Regions from separate parts of the Chelativorans sp. M5D2P16 genome, predicted to be linked through region 2. Evidence: predicted binding sites of a transcription regulator. Region 2 holds the regulator's gene; each other region holds the start of a gene.

Region 1 (4,949 bases), 210 kb from region 2:
TGTCGCCGCCTGGCACGAGGACGTGCGGGTCTTCCTGGTGAAAAATTCCGACGGCAGCCGGCGCGGGCTTTTTCTCGCCGATTATTTCAACCGCTCCTCCAAGCGCTCCGGCGCGTGGATGAGCGCGTTGCGCACCGGCTATCGCCTCGGTGGCGGCGAGGAGCCGATTATCTTCAACGTGATGAACTTCGCCAAGCCGCCGAGAGGCAGGCCGGCGCTGCTTTCGGCGGAGGATGCACGCACGCTCTTCCATGAGTTCGGCCACGCTTTGCACGGGCTTTTGAGTGAGGTCACCTGGCCTTCGATTGCCGGAACCGCAGTGGCGCGCGATTTTGTCGAGCTTCCCTCGCAGCTCTTCGAGCACTGGTTCACCGTGCCCGAGGTGCTCTCCCGCCATGCGCGCCATGTGGAGACGGGCGAGCCCATTCCGCCGGAGCGCGTGGAGAGGATGCGTGCGGCCCGCAATTTCAATTCCGGCTTCGCTACGGTCGAGTTCACCGCCTCGGCGCTGGTCGACATGGCGTTCCATGCGCGGCAGGAAGCACCGGAAGACCCGCTGCAATTCGAACGGGAGACCCTGGAGACGCTCGGCAAGCCGGCGGCTATTCCCATGCGCCACCGTTCGCCGCATTTCTTGCATGTCTTCTCCGGCGACGGCTATTCGGCGGGTTACTACTCCTACATGTGGTCGGAGGTGCTGGACGCCGACGCCTTCCGCGCCTTCGAGGAGGCGGGCGACCCGTTCGATCCGGAGACGGCGGAACGGCTTCGCCGCTATATCTACGCCGCCGGCGGCTCGGCCGATCCGGAAGAACTCTATACGGCGTTCCGCGGCAAGCTGCCGAACCCGGAGGCGATGATGAAGAAGAAGAGGTTGGCATAGGCGCAGGCCTTTTGTATACTTTATTTAATCCTATGATATATAATTACAACTTTTTTTATAACTTCAGAGTTTTATGAGAAAATTATCATATGTATTGTTATACACTGTGTCGATTTCGGGAATCTTTCTTGAAATTTCCATTTTCTCTCCGATAGGAAATATCAACGTTTTTCTTGCTGTGTATCTACTGTGGTCGTGCCTTCCCTACGTTGTATGCATTGTCGCGGGCCATTTCTCGAAGCCGGTGATCACCCTGTTCGGGGCCGCCGCGGTCCTGGCTCATAACGTGATCGTCTTTCGAGATGTCTTCCTGGCATCATCATCCCTGCCCGCCGGATCTGACGCGTTCCTGGATATGCTCCTCTTACTCCTCCTTTATGCGCGGGCCGTGAATCTCTTCATCCTTGTCCCGGCGGCGATCTTCATCGGCTGGCTTGGCGACGAATCCGCGCGGGAGGTCGAGGCAGGGATCGAAAGGTGGCGCCGGTGCCAGGGGCAAGGAGAGCCGGCTGACTGAACGCGACCGGGCGCCCCGCGTCTGGCGGATATTTTCCACAGTCGCAGAAGCGTCAGCGAACTGTCACGGAAGCGCAGTGGTCCTGCAATGTTTCCGCGCGATGGCTGATCGGTCACGTTCAGCCATCCAGGAGACAGCCATGAACAGAACGAAGCTCACCCGTCGCAGCTTCATCGCTTCAGCCAGTGCCGTCGGCCTTGTCGCCGGCTCCGGCCTTGCTCTTCCCTTCTATTCGCGTGCCAACACCCGCCCCGCCTTCACCCATGGCGTGCAGTCCGGCGACGTGGACGCCACGTCGGGCATGATCTGGACGCGGGCCGACAGGCCCTCGCGAGTCACGTTCGAGGTCTCGACGACCGAGAGCTTCGCAAATGCCCGCAGGCTGCCGCCGCTCGACGCACTGCCGGAGAGCGATTTCGCCGTGAAGCGGCTTCTTGCCGGCCTCCCCTCGGATCAGGACATCTTCTACCGCATGCGGCTTGCCGATCTTTCGGACACCAACGCAGTTTCGGAGCCGATCGTCGGCCGCTTCCGCACCGCTCCCGCCTCGCGGCGCGACATCCGCTTTGCCTGGTCGGGCGACACGGCCGGCCAAGGCTGGGGCATCGACGAGACGGGCATGCTGACCTATGCGACGATGGCCAGGCACACGCCGAACTTCTTCCTACACTCCGGCGACACGATCTATGCCGACGGCCCGATGGCCGACGAGGTCGACCTTGCCGACGGCACCAAATGGGTCAACAAGGTGCTGATCGACGAGAAGCGCAAGGTTGCCGAGACGCTGGACGAGTTTCGTGGCCAGTGGAAATACAACATGATGGACGAGCATTGCCTTGCGCTCAACGCCGTCTGCCCCACCTTCTTCCAGTGGGACGACCATGAGGTCGTCAACAACTGGTCCTCTTCGAAGGACCTCGAGAGCGACGACCGCTACACCGTCAAATCCATCGGACTTCTGCAGGCGCGCGCGGCCCGCGCCTTCCACGAGATGACGCCGATCCGCTTCACCCCCGCCGAGCCGGGCCGTGTCTACCGCAAGATCGCCTACGGACCGCTGCTCGACGTCTTCTTCCTCGACCTGCGCAGCTATCGCGGGGCGAACGGCGATTCCATGGAGGAGGAACTGACCGACGCCGCCCGGATCATGGGCGAAGAGCAGGTGCAGTGGCTGAAGCGGGAACTGGCCGCTTCGCGCGCCACCTGGAAGGTGATCGCCTCCGACATGCCGATCGGCCTCGTCGTTCCCGACGGCGACCGGATCGAGGCCATCGCCAATGGCGACGGCGGTGCGGCCAAGGGGCGCGAGCTGGAAATCGCCGACCTGCTGCGCTTCATCCGCAATGCCGGCATCGAGAACACGGTGTGGCTGACGGCCGACGTCCACTACACGGCCGCCCATTATTACAACCCCGACAAGGCGGTCTTCCAGGATTTCAATCCGTTCTGGGAGTTCGTGTCCGGCCCGCTCCATGCCGGGACCTTCGGGCCCAACGACCTCGACCCGACCTTCGGCCCCGAGCTGCGCTACGTGAAGGCGCCGAGCGAGGAGCAGGGAGCAAACCTGCCGCCCTCGGCTGGGTTGCAGTTCTTCGGGCTGGTGGACATTGACGGCGCCACGGAACAGATGACCGTGCGCCTGATGGACCGCGACGACAGCGAACTCTACAAGGTCACGCTTGATCCCGTGCGTTCGGCCTGAGTCGTGAGGAAGCCGGGGAGGCGCTCTCCCCGGCTTTCTGTCCCGGGGAAACGCGGACATTCTTCCTGATTGCAATTCACGGGCAAATTTTACCCTCCTTGGCCGCCGGAGGGGAAATTTGTTTTCATCCGGTACGTAGGCGCTGTATCATCTTCTCCACTTGATTGCCGCGTTCCTTTTTAAGGCACGCGGGCTAAACCTGATTGCGGAGACATCGATGACGGGGCGCATTCGGGCCGAGGTGAGGGCATTCTACGACGAACGGACGTCGTCGCTGCAATATGTGGTGGCCGATACGGCAAGCGGAAAATGCGCCATCATCGATCCGGTTCTCGATTTCGACGAGAAGTCCGGGGCAACGGCCACGCGCAATGCCGAGCGCATTCTCTCCTATATCGAGGAGGCGGGGTTGTCGGTCGAATGGATCCTCGACACCCATCCCCATGCCGACCACCTGTCGGCCGCCGCCTATCTCAAGGAAAAGACCGGCGCGCCGACGGCGATCGGGGAACGGGTCGTGGACGTCCAGCTGCTTTGGAAGGACATCTACAACATGCCGGAGTTTCCCGCCGACGGCTCGCAGTGGGACAAGCTCTTCGCGGCCGGAGAGCGGTTCAGCATCGGAAGCCTGCCGGCGAGCGTGCTTTTCTCGCCCGGCCACACGCTGGCCTCCATCACCTATGTGGTGGGAGACGCGGCCTTCGTGCACGACACGCTTTTCATGCCGGACGGCGGTACCGCGCGGGCGGACTTTCCCGGCGGGAGCGCCGAGCGGCTGTGGGGTTCGATCCAGGAAATCCTTTCGCTTCCGGCCGAGACACGTCTCTTCACCGGCCACGACTACCAGCCCTGCGGACGCGAGCCACGCTGGGAAAGCACGGTGGCCGAGCAGAAGGCGTACAACACGCATATTTCGAGATGCCGCACGGCGGAGGAATTCGTTCGCGTGCGTGAGGCGCGCGATCGCACGCTCCCCATGCCTCGGCTCATCCTCCACGCGCTGCAGGTGAACATGAATGGCGGCCGGCTTCCCGAACCTGAGCCGAATGGAAGGCGCTACCTCAAATTTCCCCTGAACGCGCTCGACCGGTTCTCTTAACGCAGTGGACAGCGCCTCCATTGGAACAGCATGGAGCGCGCTTTATGGCATGTTCTCCCCCTGCATTCCTTGGTTCTTCTCATGATACTTCTTCTGACCGGATGCTATGCCGATGGCACATCGGCCAGCCTTCACAACAATTGCCGGCAGGCTTCCATGCCCGATGCGCCCATTGGCGGGCCTGACATGGTGAATGAGGACGAGATGGGGCGCGACAGTGTTGCGGAGCGGCAGGAGCGACTCCTCGATCCTCGTTTTAAGCACTGGGATTGCGATCCATTCTACCGGTGCCTGCGCCGCCCCTGACGAGTGCGATTTTCTCATGGGAGCGGCCTACCGTTGGGCGCCGCTCCACCCTATATGCGCCAACGCGGCTGCACACGGCCCCTTTCGCAACTGCGAAAAAACCTGTATGAGCGCGCCAACGGAAGATTCCGGCGCGTGTATTGTCGCGTCTGGCGACCCCTCGAAGAGAAACATGAAACTCCGCAATATCGCGATCATCGCCCATGTCGATCATGGGAAAACCACGCTTGTGGACGCCCTCTTGAAGCAGTCGGGCTCCGTGCGCGAGAACCAGCGCGTGGACGAGCGTGCCATGGACTCCAACGACCTGGAGAAGGAGCGCGGGATCACCATCCTGGCCAAGGCCACCTCGGTGGTCTGGAAGGACGTGCGCATCAACATCGTCGACACGCCCGGCCACGCCGATTTCGGTGGCGAGGTGGAGCGCATCCTCAATATGGTG
Region 2 (4,949 bases):
TGTACCCCTGGAGCGCTCCGATTACCGCGCCGACGACAATGCCGGCGGCAAGCGCCAGGATCCAGATGGCCGGATGGCCGAAGCCCAGATAGTCGGGCAGGATCTGTGCCTGGGTCACGCCCATGATCATGCCGACGAAGCCGAGCAGCGAGCCCACCGAAAGATCGATGTTGCGGGTGACGATCACCAGCACCATGCCGGTCGACATCACCGCGACGGAGGCGGATTGGACGGACAGGTTCCACAGATTGCGCGGCGTCAGGAACAGACCGCCCGAAAGGAAGTGAAAGCCGACCCAGACGATCGCCAGAGCACCCAGCATGCCGAGCATGCGGGTGTCGAGTTCGGTCGCCTTGAGAAAGCGCCCGACCACGGTGTTCTCCGTCGCGGAAGCACCTTGCGAAGCTGCTTGAGATGTCGCGTCCGCCATCAACCCGTCTCCCTGTCGGCCCGGCTGCGCGACACCGGGACGCTTGCAGAAACGCCGCGGTTCGACCGAACCGCGGCGTCCTCAAACCTCAAACCGTCGCTCAGTCACACACCTCGACCGAGCCGGGCTCGACACCCTGGCACACGACGTCCCTGGAGACCCAGCCAGCATCGATGACCACGTCCAGATTGTCCTGCGTGATCGGCACCGGCTTCAGGAAGACGGCGTCCATCTCGATCCCGTTCGGGCCGTCGGACCACTTCACCGCGCCTTCGATCTCTTCCATCGCCGTGCCTTCGGCGAGCTGGTTGGCGATTTCGGCGGCCGCCTTGCCGAGTTCGCGCGCATCCTTCCAGACCGAGACGGTCTGCGTGCCGAGCGCGATGCGGTTGAGTGCGGCATGATCGCCGTCCTGGCCCGAGACCGGCACCGAGCCGGCGAGGCCCTGCGCCTCGAGCGCGGCCACGACACCGCCGGCGGTGCCGTCGTTCGAGGCGACGACCGCGTCCACCTCGTTGTTGTTGGCGGTCAGGATCTGCTCCATGTTGCGCTGCGCGTTGGCCGGCAGCCAGCCATCCGTATAGGCCTCGCCCACATTCTTGATCTTGCCCGAATCGATCGCCTCCTGGAGCACCTCCATCTGGCCTTCGAACAGGAAATCCGCATTCGGATCGGCCGAGGAACCCTTGATGAAGGCGTAGTTGCCTTCCGGCTGCACCTCATAGACGGCACGCGCCTGCATGCGGCCCACTTCCTTGTTGTCGAAGGTGAGATAGAAGGCGTCGGGGTTTTCGATCAGCCGGTCATAGCCGACCACCGGAATACCCTCGTTCATCGCGCTCTCCACCGCGGGCCCGATGGCAGAGGCGTCCTGCGCCAGGATGATGAGCGCATCGGCTCCCTGGGCGATCAGCGATTCCACGTCCGTGAGCTGCTTGGAGGCGGAAGACTGGGCGTCAGCGGAAATGTAGCTGTTGCCGTCGGCCTCGATCTGGGCCTTGATGGCCGCTTCGTCCGTCTTCCAGCGCTCTTCCTGGAAATTCGACCAGGAAACGCCGATCACCTTGCCCTCGGCGAGTGCTGCCGTGGACAGCGAGAACGAAAGCGTAAGACCCGCCAGGATGGCGGTAGCAGCATTTTTCATGATTTCCTCCCAGCGCCGGAATAGCGCGCGACATTCAACGAACGGCAGCCCGAAGATGATTTTTTCGAGCTTCGAAAAAAAGAATGACTCACGTTTTCACCCGTGTCAATATCGCTGGCATGTGGCACGGAGGGGGATAACAGCGCCGATGCCCGAGGGAGGAGCAGCCGATGACGGCGGGAATCCGTCATGACGAGATGCGCAAGCGCAACCGCGCCTTGGTCATCGCCGCCGTGCGGCAGACCGGACAGCCCTCGCGCACGGAGATCACCGGTCTCACCGGCCTCAGCCATTCGACCATTTCCGCCATCGCATCCGATCTCATAGACGAAGGCATCATGTGCGAGGCCGGCCAGGGGGAGAGTGCGCCGGCCCGGCGCGGCCGGCCCCAGGTGGCCATTGCGCTCAACCCGCGGGCCGCCACCGTGGTGTGCCTGCACCTGTCCTTCAACAGTCTCACGGCGGCACTGGTCGACTACTGCGGTAACGTGATCGACCGCAAGGTGCATCGCCTGGCCACCCTGGCCATGGAAAGGCAGGGCCTTCTTGATGCAGCAGTGCGCGCCGTGCGGGAAATCGCCCACGGGCGCGGGGGCTTCCAGCGCATCGCCGTGGCGGTGCAGGGCATTACCGACGCGGCGGGCACGGAAATGCTGTGGTCACCGATCACGCCGCACGACCGTTTGCGCCTGGGACCCGCCCTGGCGGAGGCGTTCGGCGTCCCCGTTACCGTTCAGAACGATTGCAACATGATCGCCGTGGCCTTGCGCTGGCTCTATCCGGAGCGCTATCGCGACAACTTCGTGGCCATTCTCCTGTCGCACGGCATCGGCATGGGACTGATGTTGAACGGACGGCTGTTCACCGGCACCGATTCCTCGGGCGGCGAGTTCGGCCACATGATCCACCGCCCGCAAGGCGCGCTGTGCCGCTGCGGGCGCCGCGGCTGCATCGAGGCCTATGCCGGTAGCTACGCCATCTGGCGCAGGGCACGCGGCCGGGACCTTTGGGAAAAGCCGATCGCCGACATCGACACGGCCGAGATGGGAGCTCTGGCCGGGCAGGCGCGCCAGGAGCAGGGCCCGGCACGCGCGGCGTTTCGGGAAGCGGCGGAAGCCATCGGCTTCGGCATCGGCAACCTGTTCGCCCTGATCGACCCCGCTCCGGTGGCCATCATCGGTCAGGGCACGGCGGCCTTCGATATCCTGGAGCCGAGGATCCGCGCCGCCCTTTCCGAAACGGCCGGCGGCCAGAACACCGGATCCGCGCATTTCGAGACCTGGCCGAACGAAACCCCCTTCATCCAGCACGGCAATGCCATGACCGCGCTGACCAGCCTCGACCGAGAGATGTTCGGTCCGGGCCTGCACGTGAACGGCAGCAGAAGCATCGCCTGAGGCAGCGTTTTCTCGGGACGCAGGTCAGGCCCGCTCCTCGCCGACGAATTTGCAATGCTCCACCATCGTCGACCAGGCGGAGCGGAATGAACCGGTGGTCGCAGTATTCCTCAAGATATCCCGAGGGAGCCGGAACGGCGCGTTGCGAAGATCCTGACCTTGCGAGATCAAAACGCGCGGCAGCAAGGGGTTTTCTCCTCAACTCTCCCTGATTGCGTAGCCGGCCCCGCGTATGGTGCGGATGACGTCGGGCAACCGGCCCTGGTTCACCGCCTTGCGCAAGCGGCCGACATGCACGTCCACCGTCCGCTCGTCGATATAGATCGTCTCGCCCCAGACATTGTCCAGAAGCTGACTGCGCGAGAAGACGCGGCCGGGATGCTGCATCATGAATTCCAGGAGGCGGAATTCTGTGGGCCCGAGCCGGATCTCGCTCTTGCGTCGATAGACGCGGTGGGATTCGCGGTCGAGCACGATGTCGCCGACCTTGAGCACAGTCGACAGCACCTCGGGCTTCGCCCGCCGCAGGAGCGCGCGGACCCGGGCGACGAACTCCGGCGTCGAGAACGGCTTGACCAGATAGTCGTCGGCGCCGGTGGAAAGCCCGCGCACACGGTCGCTCTCCTCGCCGCGCGCCGTAAGCATAATGATGGGCAGACGCTCGGTCTCCGAGCGCATCCTGAGACGCCGGCAAAGCTCGATGCCGGAGATCGCCGGCACCATCCAGTCGAGCACGAGCAGGTCCGGCACGTTCTCCTGCAGGCGCACCTCCGCCTCGTCGCCACGGTTGACCACCTCGACCTCGTAACCTTCGGCCTCGAGATTGTAGCGCAGCAGCACGCACAGCGGCTCGTCATCCTCGACAAGCATTACTTTCGGAGCGATCATCCCGGACCCTCCCGCTACTCATCGATCAACCGTCATCTGCGTCTCGTCCAGCTTGGGGCGCTGAACGGGCAGTTGTTCGCCGGTCAGGATATAATAGGCGTTCTCGGCGATGTTGGTTACGTGGTCACCCACGCGCTCCAAGTTCTTGGCGCAAAACAGGAGATGCGTGCATGCGGTGATGTTGCGCGGATCTTCCATCATATAGGTGAGCAGTTCGCGAAACACCGAGGTGTAGCGGGTGTCGATCTTCTCGTCCTCGTCGCGCAGCGCCGTGAGTGCAGCGGCGTCGCGCTCAGCGTAGCGCTCGACAACGGCCTTGACCTGGCTGAGAACCATGCCGGCCATGGTGTCGATCGAATGAGAAAGCTTGCGCGGGGCCGCTCCCTGCCCGACGGCGCCCACGCGCTTGGCGATGTTCTTGGCAAGGTCGCCGATCCGTTCCAGGTCGGCGGCCATGCGGATCCCGCCCACCACGGCGCGCAGGTCCTGCGCCATGGGCTGGCGCTTAGCGATCAGCGTGATCGCCCGCTCGTCGAGTTCGAGCTGCTTGGCATCCATAATTGCATCGTCGGAGACGACGCGCTGTGCCAGCCCGGTATCCGAGGTAAGCAGCGCCCGGGTGGCGGACTGCGTCATGGCGCCGGCAAGATCGCCCATATCGCGCAGCAGTCGATCGATATGCTCGAGATCCTCATCGAAGGAGGCGACGATATGCTCGGCCATGGATCTGTTCCCTTCTGAAATGCGTGGCGCGGCGGTCGGCTTAGCCGAACCGGCCGGTGATGTAATCCTGGGTGCGCTTGTCTTCCGGATTGGTGAACATGCGGTCCGTCGGTCCCTCCTCGACCAGATTGCCGAGATGGAACATGGCGGTGCGCTGCGAAACGCGAGCCGCCTGCTGCATCGAGTGCGTGACGATGACGATGGTGTAGTTCTCACGCAATTCGTCGATCAGTTCCTCCACCTTGGCCGTGGCGATCGGGTCGAGCGCCGAGCACGGCTCGTCCATCAGGATCACTTCCGGCGAGACGGCGATGGCGCGGGCGATGCACAGGCGCTGCTGCTGGCCGCCGGAAAGGCCGGTGCCCGG
Region 3 (4,949 bases), on a different contig from region 2:
ACTCATTCCGCCGGACGAGGAAAGCTACAACCATACCGCTCGTGTCTGCCGCATCGGACCGGACGGCAAGCTCTACATCTCGCTCGGCCAGCCCTTCAACGTGCCGCCACCGGAAAAGCTGGACCTTTACGAGCGGACGGGCATCGGCGGCATCATACGGATGAACCAGGACGGCACCGGGCGCGAGGTCTACACCTACGGCGTGCGCAACTCCGTCGGACACGACTTCAATCCGGCCAATGGCGAGCTTTGGTTCACCGATAACCAGGTGGACGGCATGGGCGACGATATTCCGCCCGGCGAGATCAATCGCCAGACGGAAGCCGGCCAGCATTTCGGCTTCCCCTGGTATGGCGGCGGCTCCGTGCGCACCGTCGAATACAAGGACCAGGAAGTGCCGGTCGACGTGGTGATGCCGGCGGTGGAAACGGTCGCGCATGCGGCCGATCTCGGCATGGTCTTCTATACGGGAGAGCAGTTCCCGGACAAATATCGCGGCGGCATCTTCTCCGCCCAGCATGGTTCCTGGAACCGCACGACGCCGATCGGTGCCCGCGTCATGTTCACTGCGATCAATGAGGACGGATCGGCGGGAGATACGGAGGTCTTCGCGGAGGGCTGGTTGAACGAAAACGGGGAATATCTTGGTCGCCCCGTCGACGTGGCGCAGTTGCGCGACGGTTCCATCATCGTCTCCGACGATCTGACGGGTGCGCTCTACCGGATTGCATATGGAGAGTGAAGCAGCGGTAACCGCGCCTGCCGCCAAGGGCGGCAGGCCTCTTCGAACGGACGGTGAAATGACGGACATCCCGAAACTATTGTGTTGCGCCTTTCTCACGGCAGGCGCTGCAGTTCCGGCCGCCGGTGCCGATCTGGAGGCAGGACGGCGGATCGCGTCGTCGCAGTGCCGCACCTGCCACGGGCTCGACGGAATCGCGCAGATACCGGTCGCCCCGCATCTGGCCGGTGAAAGCGCGATCTATCTCCAGACACAGCTCAAGGCTTTTCGCTCGGGCACGCGCAAAAGCGAGATGATGAACGTGGTGGCAAAAGACCTTACCGATGAAGACATAGCCAATGTCGCGGTCTGGTACGCGGCAATCAAAATTCGCGTTGAGATGCCCGACTAGTTCACAGGCGGATGGCTCGGGTGATACCAAGCGAAATCCGAAATGGCGCTCCGGAAAGCGTGTGATATGAAACTGTCGTAAAATCCTGTCAGATACCGTCATCAGGGGCGGGCCGTCACCGAAGAGACGAGCGTGAACGAGTGACTCATGAATGAACTGAAACCGGTCAAGAACGAATTTCCGACAGCGCCGGGAACGGTCGACGAGATCGCCAAATCCAGCCCGGACCGTTTTGTCAATCGGGAGTTCTCCTGGCTCCAATTCAACCGGCGTGTGCTGGAGGAATCGCAGAACACCAATCACCCGCTTCTGGAGCGCGTGCGCTTTCTCTCCATCTCCGCGGATAATCTGGACGAGTTCTTCATGGTGCGGGTGGCCGGGCTTGCCGGCCAGGTGCGCGAGGGAATCGCCACCCGCAGCGCTGACGGGCGAACCCCGCAGGAGCAGCTCGAACACGTGTTGCGGGAGGTCAGCCGCCTCCAGATGGAGCAGCATGCCAGCTTGATCGCCCTCTTGGACCTTCTCAAGAAGGGAAACATCGAGATCATTCGCCCGGACGCGCTGACGCGCGAGGACAGGAAATGGGTGGAGGAGCATTTCCTCGAAGCCATCTACCCGGTGCTGACGCCGCTTTCGATCGACCCGGCGCATCCGTTCCCCTTCATTCCCAATCTGGGCTTTTCGATCGCGCTCGATCTCCAGCATCTCGGCAATGGCGAGACCATGACGGCGCTCTTGCGCCTGCCGGTCGCGCTCGATCGTTTCGTGGCGTTGCCGGAGCGACGCAGGAGCGTACGCTTCATTCCGCTCGAGGACATCGTCGAGATGTTCATCGGCAAGCTCTTTCCCGGTTACAAGGTCAACGGCTCGGGCACATTCCGCATCATCCGCGACAGCGACATCGAGGTGGAGGAGGAGGCCGAGGACCTCGTGCGCCTGTTCGAAAGTGCCTTGAAGCGCCGGCGCCGCGGCTCTGTTATCCGCATCGAGTTCGAAAGCTCGATGCCCGAAAGCCTGCGCGAGTTCGTGGCGAGCGAGCTCGGTGTTCCGGCGGCGCGCGTGAGCGTTCTGGACGGGCCGCTGGCGATCAGCCAGATTTCCGAAATCGTCAAGCTGCCGCGCGATGAGCTGAAGTTTGCGCCCTACAATCCGCGTTTCCCAGAGCGCATCCGCGAGCATGGTGGCGACTGCTTCGCGGCCATCCGCGAGAAGGACATCGTCGTCCACCATCCCTATGAGAGCTTCGACGTGGTGGTGCAGTTCCTGCGCCAGGCGGCACGCGACCCGGAGGTGGTCGCCATCAAGCAGACACTCTACCGCACGTCGAACGACAGCCCGATCGTGCGCGCGCTCGTCGACGCGGCGGAGGCCGGCAAGACGGTGACCGCGCTGGTGGAGCTCAAGGCGCGTTTCGACGAGGAGGCCAATATCCGCTGGGCGCGCGACCTGGAACGGGCCGGCGTGCAAGTGGTGTTCGGCTTTATCGAATTGAAGACACACGCCAAGATGTCGCTCGTGGTACGGCGCGAGGACGGGCGCCTGCGCAACTATGTGCATCTGGGCACCGGCAACTATCACCCGATCACCGCACGCATCTACACGGACCTGTCCTACTTCACGGTCGATCCGGTCATCGCGCACGACGTGGCGAAGGTGTTCAACTTCATCACCGGCTATGCCGAGCCGGACGTGGACATGAAGCTTGCCGTCTCACCTTTCACGCTGCGCAGCCGTATCCTGAAGCATATCGGCGAGGAGATGGACCATGCCAGGGCCGGCCGGCCGGCGCAGATCTGGATGAAGATGAACTCCCTGGTCGATCCAAAGATCATCGACGCGCTCTACGAGGCCAGCCGCGCCGGCGTGGAGATCGACCTCGTGGTGCGCGGCATCTGCTGTCTGCGGCCGCAGGTGCCGGGCCTTTCGGAGAACATACGCGTGAAATCGATTATCGGCCGGTTTCTGGAGCACAGCCGGATCTTCTGTTTTGGCAACGGACACGGGCTGCCCTCCGACGAGGCGATCGTCTATGTCTCCTCCGCGGATCTCATGCCGCGTAATCTCGACCGGCGCGTCGAGGCCATGGTGCCCATCACCAACCCGACCGTTCACGAGCAGGTGCTTGGGCAGATCATGCTGGGAAATATTATGGACAACCAGCAGAGCTTCGAAGTATTGCCTGACGGAACCTCGCGGCGCATATTGCCCGAGGACGGAGAGGAAGCCTTCAACGCTCAGGAATATTTCATGACCAACCCCAGCCTGTCCGGGCGCGGCAACGCCTTGAAGTCTCATGCGCCGAGGAGGATCGCTGCCTTCAAGCGGCGCAAGAAGGTCGCAGCCGGCGAGTAAGCCGTGCCGATCACCGCCTCCCAAGGCCGGTTGCAGGACCGGCGGCCCGTATCGGTCATCGATATCGGATCCAATTCGATTCGCCTCGTAATCTACGAGGGCATCGCCCGCGCGCCCACCGTGCTGTTTAACGAAAAGATGCTGGCCGGTCTCGGACGCTCGATCGTTACGACGGGAGAGCTCGACCCCGATGGCGTGAGCCGCGCGGTCGAGGAGTTCCGCCGTTTCCGGGCGCTTTCGGAACAGGCCGGTGCGCAGTCGCTGCACGTGCTGGCCACCGCGGCTGCGCGCGAGGCCACCAACGGGCCGGACTTCATACGCCGCGCCGAGGACATCCTCGGAACGAAGATTCGCGTCCTTTCGGGACGTGAGGAGGCGGGCTATTCGGCTTTCGGCATCATATCGGGCTTTCACAAGCCCAATGGAATTGTCGGCGATCTCGGTGGTGGTAGCCTGGAGCTGGTCGATCTCGAGGGCGAGACCCTCGGGGAGGGCATCACCCTGCCGCTCGGAGGCTTGCGGCTGCGCCAGATGGCCGGATCCTCGCTCAACGAGGCGGCGGGGATCGCCGCGACCGAGCTCTCCCGCGCGCCCTGGCTGGAGCACGGAGCAGGACGCACCTTCTACTGTGTCGGCGGTACATGGCGAAATCTCGCCCGCCTGCACATGTACACGAACCGGTATGCGCTGCCAGTAATGCATCACTACGAGCTCGATCCCCAGGCGGATTCCGGGTTTCTCAAGCGCGTCGCGGCCGGCGAAACCGGCAAGATGAGGGGCATCCAGCGCATCTCGAAGAACCGCCGGGCATTGCTGCCCTATGGCGCGACGGTGCTTCTTGAACTCATGCGCGTGGCCCGACCGTCGAAAATCGTCATCTCCGCCACGGGCGTGCGCGAGGGCTACCTCTATTCGCTTCTGAAGGAGGAGGAACGCCGCACCGATCCGCTTTTGTCCGCAGCCGAGGAACTGGCGCTGCTGCGCTCGCGCTCAATCACCCACGCGCGCGAATTGGCGGAGTGGACGGGGACGGCCTTCGCCGCGCTCGGTATCGAGGAGAGCGAGGACGACGCGCGTTATCGCCGCGCCGCCTGCCTGCTTGCCGATATCGGCTGGCGCGCGCATCCCGAGTATCGCGGCACCCAGTCGCTCAACATCATTTCCCACGGCTCCTTCAGCGGCATCGACCATCCCGGCCGCGCCTTTATCGCCCTTGCCAATCTCTTTCGGCACGAGGGCCTTTTCGACGATGCGCTGTCGCCGGAGATGCGGGCGCTCGCCGGACCGCACTATGTGGAGCGCGCGCGGTTGCTCGGCGGCCTCTTGCGCGTGGTCTACCTGCTGACAGCATCCATGCCCGGCATCATCCCGCAACTGAAATGGGAAAAGCGCGCCGACGGCACGCTGGCGCTGCTCCTGCCGCGCTCGCACGCCGCCCTGATGGGTGAGCGGCCGCATGGGCGC
Region 4 (4,949 bases), on a different contig from region 2:
GCGCCAGGACGATGGTCGAGCGTTCGAAGAGCGGCGCGCCGGAAAGCCCGCCCGTTTCGTGCGCGGCCGCCGATTTCAGCCCGGCGCGTGCAAGCGTGGTGTTGGAGACGATGAGCCCGTCCACCCGCTTGTCCAGCACTTCGGCGGAGATGTCGGCCATGGCCTCATCGGATAGGTCGGGGGCGATCTTCAGGAAGACGGGTGTGCCTGTGTCGAGCCCCGCCGCCTGAGCGTTGCGCGCCCGCATCACCCGCTCGAGCAGCTCCGCGAGGCTTTCGCGGTCCTGCAAGGCGCGCAGGCCGGCCGTGTTGGGCGAGGAGATGTTGATGGTCAGATAGGACGCCACCCCGGCGAAGAGGCGCACGCCTTCCTCGTAGTCGGCCATGCGGTCGGCGCTGTCGCGGTTGGCGCCGATGTTGACACCGACGACGCCGCCCTGCGGGGCGCGCGCGAGCAGTCGCGCCAGCGCGCTTTGATGGCCTTCGTTGTTGAAGCCCAGCCGGTTGATCACCGCCTCGTCCTCGGCGAGGCGGAAGATGCGTGGCTTCGGGTTGCCCGCTTGCGGCCGCGGCGTGATGGTGCCGCACTCGGCGAAACCGAAGCCGAGCTTGAGCAGCGCGTCGGGAACCTCGGCGTTCTTGTCGTAGCCGGCGGCGACCCCCAGCGGATTGGGAAAGTCGAGTCCGGCCAGCGTTAGGGAAAGCTTGCGCGAAACCGGCGGCGGATCGGAAAGCCGAACGCCGGACTTCAGGGCGGCGATGGAAAGCCCGTGTGCCCGCTCCGGGTCGAGCCTGAAGAGCAGAGGGCGCGCGGCGAGGTCCAAGAGGCGCTTCATGGTTCGAGCGGCGGAAATGCATGCCGCCCGTCGGCGTCAAGCGGCAGCGGCTTCACCCAATGCACGGCGCCGAGCGGCAGCGGTGCGTAAAGATGCGGAAAGGGCTGGCCCCCACGCGAAATCTCGTATCTCAGCTTTTTACCGAGTTTTTCTTCGTCGACCGCGACGAGGAGGAGATCGTCCTGCCCGGAAAAATGCTTCGCGGCCGTCTCGCGCACCTGGGCGCCGGTGGAGAAGTGGATGAAACCATCGGCCAGGTCCACCGGTGCCCCGGCAAGCACGCCTTCGCGCTCGGCCTGCCGCCACAAGGATTGCGGACAGATTTTGTAGATCAGTTTTGCCATGAGCGCGCTATAGTCCCATTATCGCGCGTGCGCAAAGCGGGCGGTGCCTTTTGCACCATCCAATTTGCGGCGCAATCGTGCGCGACGATGACGGATCGACGTTCCTTGGGAGTAGAACCGATGCGAGTGACGGCTGCCGCCCTGGCGGGACTTTTCCTTCTTACGCCCGGCATCCTCGCCGCCCAGGAGGCAGGCGCCGGCGGCGAGCGCTATGTGCTGGAGAAGACGGATAACGGCTATTTGCGCATGGACGCGCGCACCGGCGCCATGGCGCTTTGCCGCGAGCGCTCGGGCGAGTTCGTGTGCACGCCGGCCGCCGACGAGCGCCGGCCCGACGACCCGCGGATCGAGGCTCTCCGTGAACGGATCGCGGCGCTCGAGGCGCGTGTCGAAGCGCTGGAAGGCGGCGCCGGTGAAGAGACGACGGGATTGCCCAGCGAAGAGGAGTTCGAGCGCACGCTCGGCCTGATGGAGCGCTTCTTCCGCCGCTTCATGGATGTCGTGCGCGGTTTCGAGGAGGAGCAACAGCAGGAGCAGAGCACCGACCAGGCGCCCGCCGAGCGGACCTGATCCTCACATTCCGAGCCCGCGCAGGACGAGCGAGGCGGCAAAGAACGAGCACGCGACGGCATAGCTGTTTCGCGCGAAACGACCGTAGACCTCGCGCAGCACCGCGGCGAAGGCCCTTCTGCCGGCCGCTGCCGCGGGTCGTGCGCGCTCGTCCAGGCAGCCCCAGACCTCCGTCTTCTTCGGGTTTTGCCATGGGGCGGCGAACGCCTTGAGGATGAGGATCTCCGCCATCACCAGCATGAGCACGGCGCCGGCGTAGAGCGCCAGCACCATGTCGAAGGAAAAGCTCAGCATCACCAGGACGACCGCAAACCCGCCGAACAGGACGGCGCGGCCGATGCACACGAATGCCGTCTCGCGTATCTTTTCCATTGCTTCGAACGTCCGCACAGTGCGCCGACTCTCGATGACGCAATGTCGTCCATCGGGATTTGTTCCGCCAGGGCCTGCCCACCACGGCGGTGCCGCCACCGCCGCGGGCGCATGTCCACGGAGTGGTGACCGATAGCGGCGATGTCGGCACGGCGTCACACTGCCCGGCCCACTATCCTGACGCACATGATCACGGTCGAGCGGCTTGTGGACCGTTGTCGCTCGGGCGCAGTCGTTGCGATAGGGTCCAGGCCGCGAAGCCAACGTCGCTCTTCCTTGCGGATTGATGTGGCGGAACTGTGCGAGCGGCAGCAGATCGTTGCTGATCTTGTGCGCGCCGCGGATCGCGCTCGCTGGACTGGCGATCCTCACCCTGGTCGGCTGAGGCGCTGTGTCCGCGACTATCAGCGCCTGAACGCACCGCCCGACCGCAACGGGCAATTGCAATGGCAGAGCTGATCATTGTAGCCATTCCGATGCTTGATCCTGGAGGAGACGCAGCATGGACCGTTTCACCGGCGGTTGCCTGTGCGGCAACGTCCGAATCGTGGCATCGGGGCTCCCATACCGGGTCGGCCTTTGTCACTGTCTCGACTGCCGCAAGCATCACGGGGCCCTTTTTCACGCTTCCGCGGTGTTCCCTCAGGATGCGGTGACGATCGATGGCGAAACGCGCGACTACGCCGGGCGGTTTTTCTGTCCCCGCTGCGGCTCGTCCGTTTTCGCACGCACCGCCGACGAAATCGAAGTGAACCTGGGATCCCTGGATATCCCTGACCAGCTGATGCCAACCTACGAACTCTGGACCGTCCGTCGCGAGTCATGGTTGCCACCGTTTCCGCTCGCGAGACGATACGACCGCGATCGTGACGCCACGTCTCGCTTTGAGGAGTAGGTCGCACGAGCGGTGCGAAGGCCTCATTAAGAGGTGGCGGAAATCTATGCCCTGATCCCTATTTGATCGCGGCGGGATACTGCCGATCGGCTCCAGCAGCGGCATCTGTTCCAAGGCATCAGGGACGAAGCCGGCATGGGCGGGCTTCATCGTACCGTCACTCAATGGTTAACGAACCGTCACCGGCCGCTGCTAGCGTCCGGACTGTTGGCCCGGCCGCGGGAGGCATCGGGGCCAGCTCACGGGTTGGGGATGGCCCGTCAGCGAATTTTTCCGGCGCCGTCGAGGGCGCATGCAGCGTGGGATGACACGTCTCGCCGGCGAAGCACATTGAGCTGAACGCATTAGGCAGGAGGGATTCTGATGGGATACGAGGGCACCTACCGAGGCCGGGGCAACGTTGACTTTTTCAAAGGCGATCCCTACCGCAGCGACGCTCCCTCCGAATACGACCGCAACGGCGAACGCGGACGCGATCATGCCCGCGACGACGATCATCGCGACCGCGGCGAACACCACCGCCGGAGTGACGACGACGGTCGTTGGGACCACGACAACTGGCGTTGGGGCAATGACGATGATCGCCATGGCCGCGGACGCGATCGCGATGGGAATGACGATCATCGCGGGGGCGGGAATGGTCGCGGCGATGATGATCGGCATGACTGGGACGATGACGATCGCGGCCCGGGCCGCGGGCGGAACGACGACTTCACGATCGAGCTGAGCGCGATCGCCACGTATGATTCAGGTCTCGGCGAAGGCGCGGCGGAGATCGTCGCCCACGATCCGCAGACCCAGCGCCTGTTCGTCGTCAACGCCGAGCAGGGCACAATCGACATCCTCGACATCTCCGATCCGAAAACGCCCACCAAGGTCGGCGCCATCGACGTGAACACGGTGAACGGGCAGCCGACCGGCGGCCCCAACAGCGTCGCGGTGGCGGGCGGCATCGTTGCAGTGGCGATCGAGGCCGATCAGGCGACCGATCCGGGTCTCGTCGGCTTCTTTGATGCGGACGGCAACTTCCTCGGCTCCGTCAAGGTGGGATCGCTGCCCGACATGCTGGTGTTCACGCCGGACGGCAACAAGCTGCTGGTCGCCAACGAGGGCGAGCCGGACGGCGACCTCGATCCGAAGGGCTCGATCAGCGTCATCGATCTGTCGGGCGGTGTCGCCGGGGCGACGGTCGCCACCGCCGGTTTCACGGCGTTCGATGCCCAGCAGGCGGCGCTCGAGGCAATGGGCCTGCGCATCTTCGAGGGCAAGGTGCTGTCGGACGACGTCGAGCCCGAGTATATCGCCATCTCCGAGAACGGCAAGAAAGCGTTCGTGACGCTGCAGGAGGCCAATGCGGTTGCCGTGGTCGACATCGAAACGGCGACGGTGACCGAGATCCAACCGCTGGGCGCCAAGGACCATTCCAAGCCCGGCAACGGTCTCGACGCTTCCGACCGGGATGGCGACACCATCGACATTGGCACCCAGCCGGTGAAGGGGCTCTACATGCCCGATGCGATCGCGTCCTACGAGGCTGGGGGCAAGACCTATTACGTGACCGCCAACGAAGGCGACTCGCGCGACGAGGAAGAGCGCATCGATGATCTGGAGCTCGATACCGATGCCTTCCCGAACGCGGCCATCCTGCAGCAGGATGGCATCCTCGGCCGTCTGGAGGTCTCCACCATCGACGGAGACACGGACGGCGACGGCGACTATGACGAGCTTTACGCCTACGGCGCCCGCTCGTTCTCGATCTGGGACGAGGACGGCAACCAGGTCTTCGACAGCGGCGACATGCTGGAGCAGATCACGGCGCAGCTGACGCCGGAACTCTTCAATGCCAACGACGCCGATCCGGACGAATTCGACAACCGCTCCGACGCCAAGGGCCCCGAGCCGGAGTCCGTCGTCATCGGCGAGATCGAGGGCC

What was found. The regulator PhoB, encoded in region 2, activates phosphate uptake and scavenging genes when phosphate is short. The targets are predictions, from matches to a motif close to TGTCATNNANCTGTCAT.
Region 1: a site for PhoB is predicted at 1,451-1,467, ahead of SIN08_RS19100 (alkaline phosphatase). Genes of this name have one in related genera too.
Region 3: a site for PhoB is predicted at 1,196-1,212, ahead of SIN08_RS06225 (RNA degradosome polyphosphate kinase). Genes of this name have one in related genera too.
Region 4: a site for PhoB is predicted at 3,161-3,177, ahead of SIN08_RS07440 (choice-of-anchor I family protein). Genes of this name have one in related genera too.

Annotation. Positions count from the first base shown of each region.
Region 1 covers NZ_JAXQNM010000038.1:273,215-278,163, reverse strand. The annotation lists gene SIN08_RS19110 (M3 family metallopeptidase) at 1-883, shown strand, start outside; gene SIN08_RS19105 (hypothetical protein) at 1,128-1,400, shown strand; gene SIN08_RS19100 (alkaline phosphatase) at 1,540-3,102, shown strand; gene SIN08_RS19095 (MBL fold metallo-hydrolase) at 3,320-4,201, shown strand; gene typA (translational GTPase TypA) at 4,680-4,949, shown strand, end outside.
Region 2 covers NZ_JAXQNM010000038.1:64,769-69,717, forward strand. The annotation lists gene SIN08_RS18060 (sugar ABC transporter permease) at 1-430, opposite strand, end outside; gene xylF (D-xylose ABC transporter substrate-binding protein) at 531-1,574, opposite strand; gene SIN08_RS18070 (ROK family protein) at 1,745-2,971, shown strand; gene phoB (phosphate regulon transcriptional regulator PhoB) at 3,170-3,859, opposite strand; gene phoU (phosphate signaling complex protein PhoU) at 3,878-4,582, opposite strand; gene pstB (phosphate ABC transporter ATP-binding protein PstB) at 4,623-4,949, opposite strand, start outside.
Region 3 covers NZ_JAXQNM010000012.1:93,361-98,309, forward strand. The annotation lists gene SIN08_RS06215 (PQQ-dependent sugar dehydrogenase) at 1-742, shown strand, start outside; gene SIN08_RS06220 (cytochrome c) at 801-1,133, shown strand; gene SIN08_RS06225 (RNA degradosome polyphosphate kinase) at 1,281-3,485, shown strand; gene SIN08_RS06230 (Ppx/GppA phosphatase family protein) at 3,489-4,949, shown strand, end outside.
Region 4 covers NZ_JAXQNM010000013.1:37,342-42,290, reverse strand. The annotation lists gene SIN08_RS07465 (quinone-dependent dihydroorotate dehydrogenase) at 1-835, opposite strand, end outside; gene SIN08_RS07460 (DUF952 domain-containing protein) at 832-1,179, opposite strand; gene SIN08_RS07455 (hypothetical protein) at 1,300-1,749, shown strand; gene SIN08_RS07450 (hypothetical protein) at 1,753-2,121, opposite strand; gene SIN08_RS07445 (GFA family protein) at 2,624-3,016, shown strand; gene SIN08_RS07440 (choice-of-anchor I family protein) at 3,380-4,949, shown strand, end outside.